2 regions of the Actinomadura rubrobrunea NBRC 15275 genome follow, and region 2 is predicted to be linked to the other one. Evidence: riboswitches for the same ligand, from Rfam matches in the RefSeq annotation. Region 2 holds a riboswitch; the other holds the start of a gene.
What was found. A riboswitch is a leader RNA that binds a small molecule or an ion and turns the genes downstream of it on or off. The one in region 2 is predicted to bind cyclic di-AMP.
Positions count from the first base shown of each region.

Region 1 (4,986 bases), on a different contig from region 2:
CTGTACACGTCCTACAGAAGACACGGGCGACTGACAGTCGCGCAGGGGCATCTGCACCAAAATCATCGGTCGATCACAGAGGTGGGGGAGGTGCTGAGTCTGCATCTGCGCAGGCCCCCGTCTGGTCCCCAACGCTGGACGGTGAGACCTCGCCCGCTTCGGTGGCGAATCCAAGACCAGCTGGGCTGCAGCCGCCAGATCCGTCCCCGTGGTGATGGATCGGATCTTCCCAGGTCACGATCAGGGGGGCGTAGTCACTCAGTTAGTCGCTCAGAGAGTGAAGAGGCCGGTTCCGAGTGATCGGAACCGGCCTCTGACCTCTGTCGGGACGGCGGGATTTGAACCCACGACCCCTTGACCCCCAGTCAAGTGCGCTGCCAAACTGCGCTACGTCCCGGCGCCTGCCGCAGCAGGCGTGATTACTCTAGCGCAGTCTGCGGAGTCGTGCGTACCGAGATTGCCCGGGGGCGGGACTCTGGTCGGCTTCAGCGCGGTGGTGTGCGGGGTGGAGCGGTCGCCGGATCCGGGGAGTGAGGCGCCGGTGGTGCCGCCGGGTGTGCGGGCCGGGTACGCGGTGTTCGACCGGGTGACCGGCAAGACGGTGCGGGAGCATCGGGCGCGTGAGGTGTTCCGGTCGGCGTCGGTCGTGAAGATCCTGATCGCGCTCGATCATCTGGAGCGCGGCGGGGAACCCGATCCGCGGCTGCGGGCGATGCTGCGGTCCAGCGACGACGCGGCGGCCTCGGCGCTGTGGCGGCGGGGCGGGCGCGGGGAGATCGTCGAGCGGATGGCCGGCCGGATGGGGCTCGTCGACACCCGGCCTCCGCCTGCGGACAAGCCGGAGTTCTGGGGGTACACGGCGCTCAGCGCCGCTGATGTGGTGGTGATGTACCGGTACCTGCTGGAGGAGGCGCGGCCCGGGCATCGCGACGTGGTGGTGGGGGAGCTGCGCAGGGCCACCCGGCGGGGGACGGATCACTACGACCAGTACTTCGGGATTCCGCGGGCCGTGCCGAGGCCGTGGGCGGTCAAGCAGGGGTGGTCGGGTTTCGAGGGTGGCGCGGCCAGCGAGGAGTTTGGGGAGCTGGGGCTGGGACGGCCCGTGTTGCACACGACGGGGCTGGTGGGGCCGGGGGAGAGGTACGTGATGGCGGTGCTGACGCTGCAGGCGGCGGGGACGTCGTTCCCGACTGCGGCGGCCAGGGTCACGGAGTTGACCAGGCGGCTCCGCCCGCTGTGAGGATGGTCACGGCAGGGCGCGAGTGTCGGTGAGGGGGCGGGCTTTCGGGGGTTCTGGAGGTTCTGGGCGTCTTTACCTTATTTGGGGCATGGCGTGGATGTTTGCTAGCTTCTAGCCGACTCTCTGCGACGCGCGCCACGCGTCGCGGCCCGTCGCGGCCGGTCAGGATCCGCCGCGATGATGGCGCCCCCCAGCGAGATCAGACCAGTGAGCGGTCGCCGTGGGCAGCGACGGCCGCGGCCGAGTCCGTCCCCGATGCGGGGGACCGGAGCCGGGGACCCAGTCGGGCCGATAAGGCCCCGGGGTGAATCGGCGCGCCGGACGAGTGCGCCGTAGGGCTCTCTTCCAGGCCCGAATCCGTCAGCTAACCCGGTAGGCGTCATGGGAGACAAGGAGTTTCTCTGCATGCCCGATCGACTTGCTTCCCAAACCGCCGAGGCCCATGTGGGCGTGGGCGTCGCCATGGCGACGGTGCTGGCGGGGGCCGTCGGCTTCGCCCTGGCGGCCCCTTCCGGCGAGAGCGCGGCGGCGCAGACCACGCAGAGGAACGCCCAGGCGCAGGTCGAGCGGGCCCCGTCCGCCATCGGGCAGCAGCCTCCGGGGTATGCGATGCCGATCCGCAAGGTCGAGCCGTCCGAGGCGGTCCAGCTCGCCCTGGAGCAGGTCGGGGTGAGGGAAGGGCCCGACCGGGAGACCAAGTACCACAGGTGGTTCGTCTCGACGCCGAACGCGAGGTTGACGGCGAAGCGTGACGGCGGGTTCAGCGTGGACGATTACAACGGCGCCGAGTGGTGCAACATGTTCATCTCCTGGCTCGGCGCCCAGCTCGGCGTCAAGGACATGGGCTGGGACGCCTACACCGTGCAGCACGCCCGGTGGTTCGCCAAGACGGGGCGGTGGGGGCACAAGGCCAAGCCCGGGGCCGTGGTCTTCTTCGACTGGGGTGAGGGCGCGCGCGGGAGCATCTCCGACATCGACCATGTCGGCCTGGTGGTCAAGGACAACGGCGACGGCACCATCACGACGGTCGAGGGGAACATCGACAACGCCGTGGGGAAGCGGGTGCGGTCCAAGTCGCTCGTCGTGGGCTACGGCTACCCGGACTACGACGCCGAGTGACGCGCCGAGGCGTCCGGCTCGTGCCGGGCGCCCCTCGTCGTCCTTAATGCCGTAATCATTCACCTATTTTGTGGTGTCTTCTACTCCGCCGTTGCGGTGCCCGGAAAAGAATCCGGCACGTGACCAGGACGGGGGGAGGACGCGTCCATGAGGACAGGGCCGCATCTCCCGGCCGGGCACGTCCCGTCCGGGTCCGGCCCGCACGGGGACGGCGGCGCGCCGGCGCCGGACGTGACCGTCGTCGTGATCGCCTACAACGATGCGCGGCGGCTGCCTCGCGCGGTCGGATCGGCGCTGCGGCAGTCGCTGGACGGCGTCGAGGTCGTGGTCGTGGACGACGGCAGCCGCGACGGGACCGGGCCGCTGGCGGAGCGGCTGGCCGACGAGCTTCCGGGACGGGTGCGGGCCGTGCGGCTGCCGGTCAACTCGGGAGGGTGCGGCCGTCCGCGCAACGCGGGCGTGGAGCGGGCGCGCGGCCGCTATGTGATGTTCCTCGACAGCGACGACGTCCTGGACCGGCACGCCTGCCTCAACCTGCTCACCGCGGCCGAGGACACCGGCGCCGACCTGGTCTCGGGGCTGTGCGCCCGCGTCCGCGTGGATCGGGGCCGGGCCCGGGAGAGCTTCTGGTACCCGTGGCTTTACCAGCGGACGGCCGTCTACGGCTCGCTGCGCGACAATCCGGACCTGCTGTACGACACCCTGGCCACCAACAAGCTCTACCGGCGCGGCTTCTTGGAACGGTCCGGGCTGCGGTTCGTGGAGCACTTGCACTACGAGGACCTGCTGTTCACGGCCGAGGCGTATCTGGCGGCGGCGCGCACGGCGCTCATTCCGCATCGCGTCTACAACTGGCTGGTGGAGCCCTCTGCGCGTTCGATCTCCAACCGGCGTTCGGATCTGGCCAATTTCGCCGACCGGCTGGAGATCCACCGGCGCATCGACGCGCTGCTGTCGCGGCACGGCGACGAAAGGCTGCGGCTGGTCAAGGACGCCAAGTTCGTCAAGCATGATCTGCTGCTCTACGTGCGCGAGCTGCGGCATCGCGACGCCGCCTACCGGCAGGGCTTTTGCGCGCTGGCCGCCGAGTATCTGGCGGGCCTCGATCCCCGGGTGTTCGACGCGGCTCCGCCCATGGCGGCCATCGTCGCGTACCTACTGAGGGAGGGCGACCACGAAGCGGCGCTGGCGGCGGCGGAGTATCGGGGCAAACGCCCGGTGCTCTCGACCGAGTTGACGCGATGCGACGGGCGTGTCTATTGGGGTCGACGATGCCCGTCATCGGCCGAGGGGCGCCGAATTCTGGATGTGACGCACCTGGGTTTGCACCGGTGTCGGCTCAGTGAGCTGCGTCCTCTCAACACGGTCACGGAACTCGTGGTGAAGAACGGCCGCGTGCGCTTGTCCGGACGCGTCCTCAATCCGCTCGGCAGGGTGGCACCGGACGCTGATGTGTCGGCGTGTTTGGAGGTGTATGACAGGCGGCGTCCAAGGCGCGTTTTCCGCCTTCCCGCGGCTCTGACACATGCGGGAAACGGGCTCGTCTGGGAAGCGGAATTCGACCCTCAGCGGCAGATTCGACCCCTCGGGATCGTCGATCCCGTCTGGGACGTGCGGTTGGTTCTCCGCGTTGACGGCGAGGGGATCGTCACCCGTCCGTCTGGTTTGGGCCTCGGTGACGCCGATCCCTGGGAGCACGTGCTGCTGCCGGTGCGCCCGCGTTTTTCTCGGCTGACGGCCAGGAGCCTGCGCCCCTGCCTCACCTACAGGGGGAGTCTGGCCTTCGTGCTGCACGCGGACGGACCGGCGTGGCGCATGGCCGCAGCCATGGCTCGCACCCGGTGGGGGCGGCGCCTACGGCGTGGAATCCGGCGCATGTGGGCAGCGGTGCGCAGGCTTTTCAGGGCGGCTCGGCGCGCGGCGACGTCCCGCAGTACCAAGACGGCGGTGTTCAACCGGGTGTTGAGCCGACTGCCCGTGCGTACCGGCACCGTCGTCTTCGAAAGCCATCTGGGGCGCCGGTACTCCGGCAACCCCAAGTACATCCATCGCGAGCTGCGCCGGGCCGAGGTCCCGGTGCGGGCCGTGTGGTCGTACGACTCCTCTCCCCAGGGCTTTCCCGAGGACGCCGTGCTGGTGCGCCGCGGCTCGTGGGCGTACTACTGGGAGCTGGCCCGCGCCCAGTTCTGGATCGACGACCAGGGCTTTCCCGACGGTCTGCGCAAGCGGCCGCAGACCGTCTACCTCCAGACCTGGCATGGTTCGGCCTACAAGCTGATGGGCGAAGACCAGCCGAGGGTCAAGTGGGCCGGCCGGTCCGAGCGCGCCCGGCTGCGCCGCATGGTCGACCGCTACGACTACTTCCTGGTGCGCTCGCGGCACGACGTGGACACGCTGGTCAAAGGCCTCGGCGTGCGCGCGGAGCTGCTGCCGGTCGGCTACCCGCGCAACGATCCGCTCGTCAACGGCGATCCCGACGCGGCCGCGGAGGCGGAGGCGCTGCGCCGGTCCCTGGGCCTGGAGGACGGGCGCCGGGTGGTGCTGTACGCCCCCACGTTCCGTCCAGGTCCGGACGGGAGGCCCGTGTGGTACATGGATCCGCCGGTCGAGCCGGGGCGGTTCGTCCG
Region 1 is NZ_BCQU01000048.1:31,342-36,327, forward strand. Features, by position in the region: tRNA gene AR3_RS16435 (tRNA-Pro) at 324-397, opposite strand; gene AR3_RS16440 (serine hydrolase) at 542-1,240, shown strand; cyclic di-AMP (ydaO/yuaA leader) riboswitch at 1,481-1,633, shown strand; gene AR3_RS16445 (CHAP domain-containing protein) at 1,646-2,359, shown strand; gene AR3_RS16450 (bifunctional glycosyltransferase/CDP-glycerol:glycerophosphate glycerophosphotransferase) at 2,507-4,986, shown strand, end outside.
Region 1: linked by a shared signal. The riboswitch ahead of AR3_RS16445 (CHAP domain-containing protein) and the one ahead of AR3_RS15200 (hypothetical protein) in region 2 are both predicted to bind cyclic di-AMP.

Region 2 (4,986 bases):
GGACGGCTACAACGTCACCAAGACCGGGTACGGGGAGCTGCCGCTGGCCGACCAGCGCACCCGGCTGCTGTCGGGCCTGGGCGGCCTGGCCGCGCAGACCCGCGCCGAGGTCACCTGCGTGTTCGACGGCGCCGACCTGGACGCCCCCGTGGCGGTCACCGCGCCGCGCGGGGTGCGGGTGCTGTTCAGCCGCCCCGGGCAGACCGCCGACGAGCTGATCGGCGAGCTGGTGCGCGCCGAGCCGTCGGGCCGGGCGGTCGTCGTGGTGTCGTCCGACCGCGAGGTGGCCGACGCCGCCCGCCGCATCGGCGCCCGTCCCGCCCCCTCCACCCTCCTGCTGCGCCGCCTCGGCCGCTCGTGACCCCGCGGGCGCGGGCCGGGCCCGGTGCGTCTGGTGATCATCTGTGCGCGGACAGGTGAAACAAGACGCGCAATAGTAACGAATCGGTTGTGACTGGTGTGACCCCTCGCTAGTGTCGTCGGCTGACGTCATGGACGAGAGGGGCATAACCGACCGTGACCAATGATCTGACCGGGGGCTCCGCAGCGGACCCGCGAGGCCCGCGGAGTCCTTTCGGGGGCTTGCTCGCCCCCCGGCGCCTGGCGGCGACCGCCTGCCTCACCCTGGCGGCGTCCCTCGCGGTGCCCGTGACGGCGGCGCACGCCGAGCCGACGCCCAGCGCGTCCGACGCCCGCAAGAAGCTCATCAAGCTCAACGAGCAGGTCGAGCAGCTGGTCGAGAAGTACAACCAGGTCGGCGAGGAGCTGAAGATCGCCAAGCGCAAGCTCCAGGCGACCAAGCGGGCCGGCGCGGAAGAGCAGAAGACCTTCAACGAGCTGCGCCGCCGGATCGCCGAGATGGCGGCCGCCGCCTACAAGAACGGCGAGACCGGCGACGTCGTGGGCTTCGCCGCCGCGGACGACCCGCAGAAGATCCTCGACCAGACCGCGATCTTCGCGCACCTGTCGCGCAACCGCAGCTCCGAGCTGGAGCAGTTCCTGGCCTCGACGCAGCGGCTGCGCCGCGAGCAGGCCCAGGCCCAGCAGGCCTACGACGAGGTCGCCAAGAAGGCCAAGGAGCTGCGCGAGAAGAAGGCCGAGGTCGAAAAGTCGATCGCGCAGCAGAAGAAGCTGCTGCGTCAGCTGGGCGAGCGGGACGCCGCGCCCGGCGAGGGCGCCGGCGCCACCTACAACGGCCCGGCGAGCGGCTCGGCCCGGGTCGCCATCCAGTTCGCCTACGCGCAGCTGGGCAAGCCGTACCAGTACGGCGCCGAAGGGCCCAACTCCTACGACTGCTCGGGCCTGACGATGCGCGCCTGGGGCGCGGCCGGGGTGAACCTGCCGCGCGTCACCAACAGCCAGTACGCCGCCACCCGCCGGGTGTCCTTCGACGCCCTGCAGCCCGGTGACCTGGTGTTCTTCAACAACCTGGGGCACGTGGGGCTGTACATCGGCGGCGGCAAGATGATCCACGCGCCGCGCACCGGCAAGAACGTGGAGATCGTCTCGATCACGTCCGGCTACTACCGGACCAACTTCTACGGCGCCGGCCGGGTCTGAGGAGTCCGCGCTCCCCTCGCCCTCCGGCACGATCACGACTGCGGTCCAGGTCAGACGCGTTCTGACCTGGACCGTAGATCTTTTTGCCGACTATTTGCCTCTTCGTCCGCCTTTGGTACTTTGTGACCGCTCACGGCGTCCACCAGGCGCCGTGCCAGCGCCGACGTCCCGGGATGTCATCCCGCGGCACCCGCCAGGTGCCGCGCCCCCGCTGCGGCACCCGGTGCCGCGTCGCCCTGGCGGCATCCGCCAGATGCCGTCCTCCCGCCGGCTCGAGGCCGTACCGTGCGCACGCCTGCGGCGTGCATGGCGCCGCGAGCGCACTGGGAAGGTCTGCGGGACCGGCACGACGGGTCCGTCCCACGGGTCCCGTCCTCGTCACGAGTTCAGCCGAATACCGCCGCTTGGCCGCCGAGTCCGCCCCCGGCACGGGGGTGGAGCCGGGGAACCACCGAGCCGTTCGTCCCGCCGCTCGCGGGCGGCCGGCTCCGGGGTGAATCGGCGCCGCGCCTCGCACCCGGAGTCGAGGCCGTGCGCCGTAGGTCGACTTCCACGACCGAACCCGTCAGCTAACCCGGTAGGCGTATGGAAGGAGTGAGCGCCGACTGAGAACGCTGTCAACAGGCACGGACCGCCGCCCCGGTATCCCGGCGGTCTCCATCCTCGTTCGTTCGTCATCCACTGACCGATAGTGTGCTTCGACGCGGCCGCCCGAACGGGCGGCCGCGTTCGCGTACCCGGCGGCTCCCCACACGGCAGAACCCGCCTCGGGCTTCGCCTATTCCGAGGACGCCGAATCCTCCGAGGAGGACGAACCGGCCGCCGCCCGACCGGTGCGGCCCGCATAGGATCGCGCGCATGAACGACGACGGCCACGCCGAAGGGGACGGACCGCCGGTCCGCCGCATCCCGCGCCGCGCGGCCGTCACCGCGATCGCCGCCGCGTCGGCGGGGGGCGTGCTGGCGGGGCTCGGCCTGACCGCCGCCGGGTCCGACGCGTCCCGGCGCCCCGGGGCCTCGTCCGCACCGGCTCCCGCCGTGCCCGACCCCCGCGCGGTCGCGGCCGTCCTGGCCAACCGGACGCGCGCCGTGCGCGAACGCGACCGCGTCGCCTTCATGGCCACCGTCGCCGCCGCGCCCGCCGCCTACCGCGACGCCCAGGGCCGCATGTTCGACAACCTGCTGCGGCTGCCCCTGGCGTCCTGGAGCGAGACGCTGGTGCGCCTGGAGCCCGGATCGGCGGTGGCGCGCGTGCGCCTGAGCTACCGTCTGCGCGGCTTCGACGACGCCCCGGTGGTCCGGACCCGGTACATGGCGTTCGCGCCGCGCTCGGGCTCCTGGACGGTCGCGGGCGACGGCGCGGCGCGCGGCCTCCCCGACGAGGCCGACGTCTTCGACGGCGGCCCGCTGACCGTCGTCCGCGGCCGCCGCACCCTCGTGCTGGGCGACGGGCCGCGCCTGCACGAGATCGCCCGCCGCCTGGACGCGGCCGTGCCGGTCGTCTCCGGCGTCGTCGGCGACGGCTGGCGGCGCCGCACCGTCGCGGTGGCGCCCGCCGACCCCGGGCTGGCCGCCGCGCTCGCCGATCCGTCGGGCGCGGGCGCGCAGGGACTGGACCGGATCGCCGCCGTCGCCACCACGGCGCCCACCGCCGGGAAGGGCCGCGGCGCCGATCGCGTCGTCGTCTCCCCCGTCGCGTTCGCCCGCCTCAGCGCGCTGGGCCGCGACGTGGTGCTGACGCACGAGCTGACCCACGTGGCCACCGGCGGGGCGCGCGACGGCCGCACCCCGGTGTGGCTCATCGAAGGCCTGGCCGACTACGTCGGCTACCTGCGCGCCGACGTGAGCGTCCGGTCGGCCGCACGCGAACTGCGCGCCGAGGTCGCCGCCGGACGCCTGCCCGCCCGGCTCCCCGGCCCCGACGACTTCGCCGCCTCGGCGCCGCGGCTGCCGCAGGCCTACCAGGAGGCGTGGCTGGCCTGCCGGATGATCGCCGAGCGGTACGGTGAGGCCGCGCTGGTCCGGCTGTACCGCGCCGCGGGCCGCGGGCCGCTGGACGCCGCCCTGCGCGCGACGCTGGGCGTCGACCCGGCCCGCCTCACCGCGCTATGGCGCGACTATCTGCGCGAGACACTGGGTTGAGGACGATCGGGTTGCACGGCGGGGCGGAGGCGAGGCAGTGAGCAGCGAGCGCGGCGACGAGACGACGACGGCTCCGGGAGCGGAAGCCGCGGAGGCGGACGCCCCCCGGGTGAGCGCCGCACGGGCGAGCGGGCCGCCGCCGGATCGGCCGGAGCCGGCGGCCCCCCGGGGGCGCTCCAGGCCCCGGGTCGCCGCGGCGGTCGCGTCGGTCGTGCTGTTCGCCGCCGTCGGGGTCGTCCTGGCGGTCACCACACCGTGGACCCCGCTGCCCGGCCCGGTCCCCGGCGGTCGTGCCGCTCCCGACCCGTCCCTGGACTTCACCGCCGACCAGATCGAGCGGTCGCGGGCGTTCGACGCGGCGCTCGCCCCGCCCGCGTACGCGGGCCTGCTGGTCGGCCTCGCCGTCGTGCTCGTCCTGGGGCTGACGCCCCTGGGCTCGCGGTTCGTCGGCTGGGCCACCGCCCGGGTGCGGCGCCGTCCGCTGCGCGCGGCCGCGGCGGCGCTGCTGCTCACAGTGGTGGTGCGGCTGGCGGGGCTGCCGTTCGACGCGTGGAGCGAGACGGTGCTGCGCCGGTACGGGCTGTCCACTCAGTCGTGGTCGGCGTGGCTGACCGACCAGCTCAAGTCCCTCGGCGTCACCTGGGTGATCTGGACGGTGGCGCTCACGCTGCTGTACGCGCTGATGCGCCGCTTCCCCCGCTGGTGGTGGGCCGGGGCGGCGGCGGGCGGCTTCGTCCTGGTCGTCGCCGTGTCCTTCGTGTACCCGGTGGCGGTCGAGCCGCTGTTCAACCGGTTCCACTCCCTGCCCGACGGGCCGCTGCGCGCCGACCTGCTGGCGATGGCGCGGCGCGACGGCGTCCCGGTGGAGGACGTGCTGGTCGCCGACGCGTCGCGGCGCACCACCGCGCTCAACGCCTACGTCTCCGGGTTCGGGTCCACGCGCCGCATCGTCGTCTACGACACGCTGCTGAAGAGCACCCCGCGCGCCCGCATCGAGTCGATCGTCGCGCACGAGCTGGGGCACGCCGAGAACAACGACGTGCTCCACGGCACGCTCATCGGCGCGCTGGCCGTGTCCGGGGGAATCTGCCTCCTGTACGTGGTGCTGACCTCCCCCCGGGTGCGACGACGCGCCGGAGTCGACCGGAGCGGCATCGCGGACGCCCGTTCGGCGGCGCTCCTGCTGGCCTTGGTGACGGTGGCCGCGCAGGTCGGCGCCCCCGTGCAGAACCTGGTCAGCAGGCACATCGAGGCCCGCGCCGACGCGCACTCCCTCGACCTCAC
Region 2 is NZ_BCQU01000043.1:21,114-26,099, reverse strand. Features, by position in the region: gene AR3_RS15210 (NYN domain-containing protein) at 1-361, shown strand, start outside; gene AR3_RS15205 (C40 family peptidase) at 583-1,560, shown strand; cyclic di-AMP (ydaO/yuaA leader) riboswitch at 1,960-2,159, shown strand; gene AR3_RS15200 (hypothetical protein) at 2,419-3,702, shown strand; gene AR3_RS15195 (M48 family metallopeptidase) at 3,740-4,986, shown strand, end outside.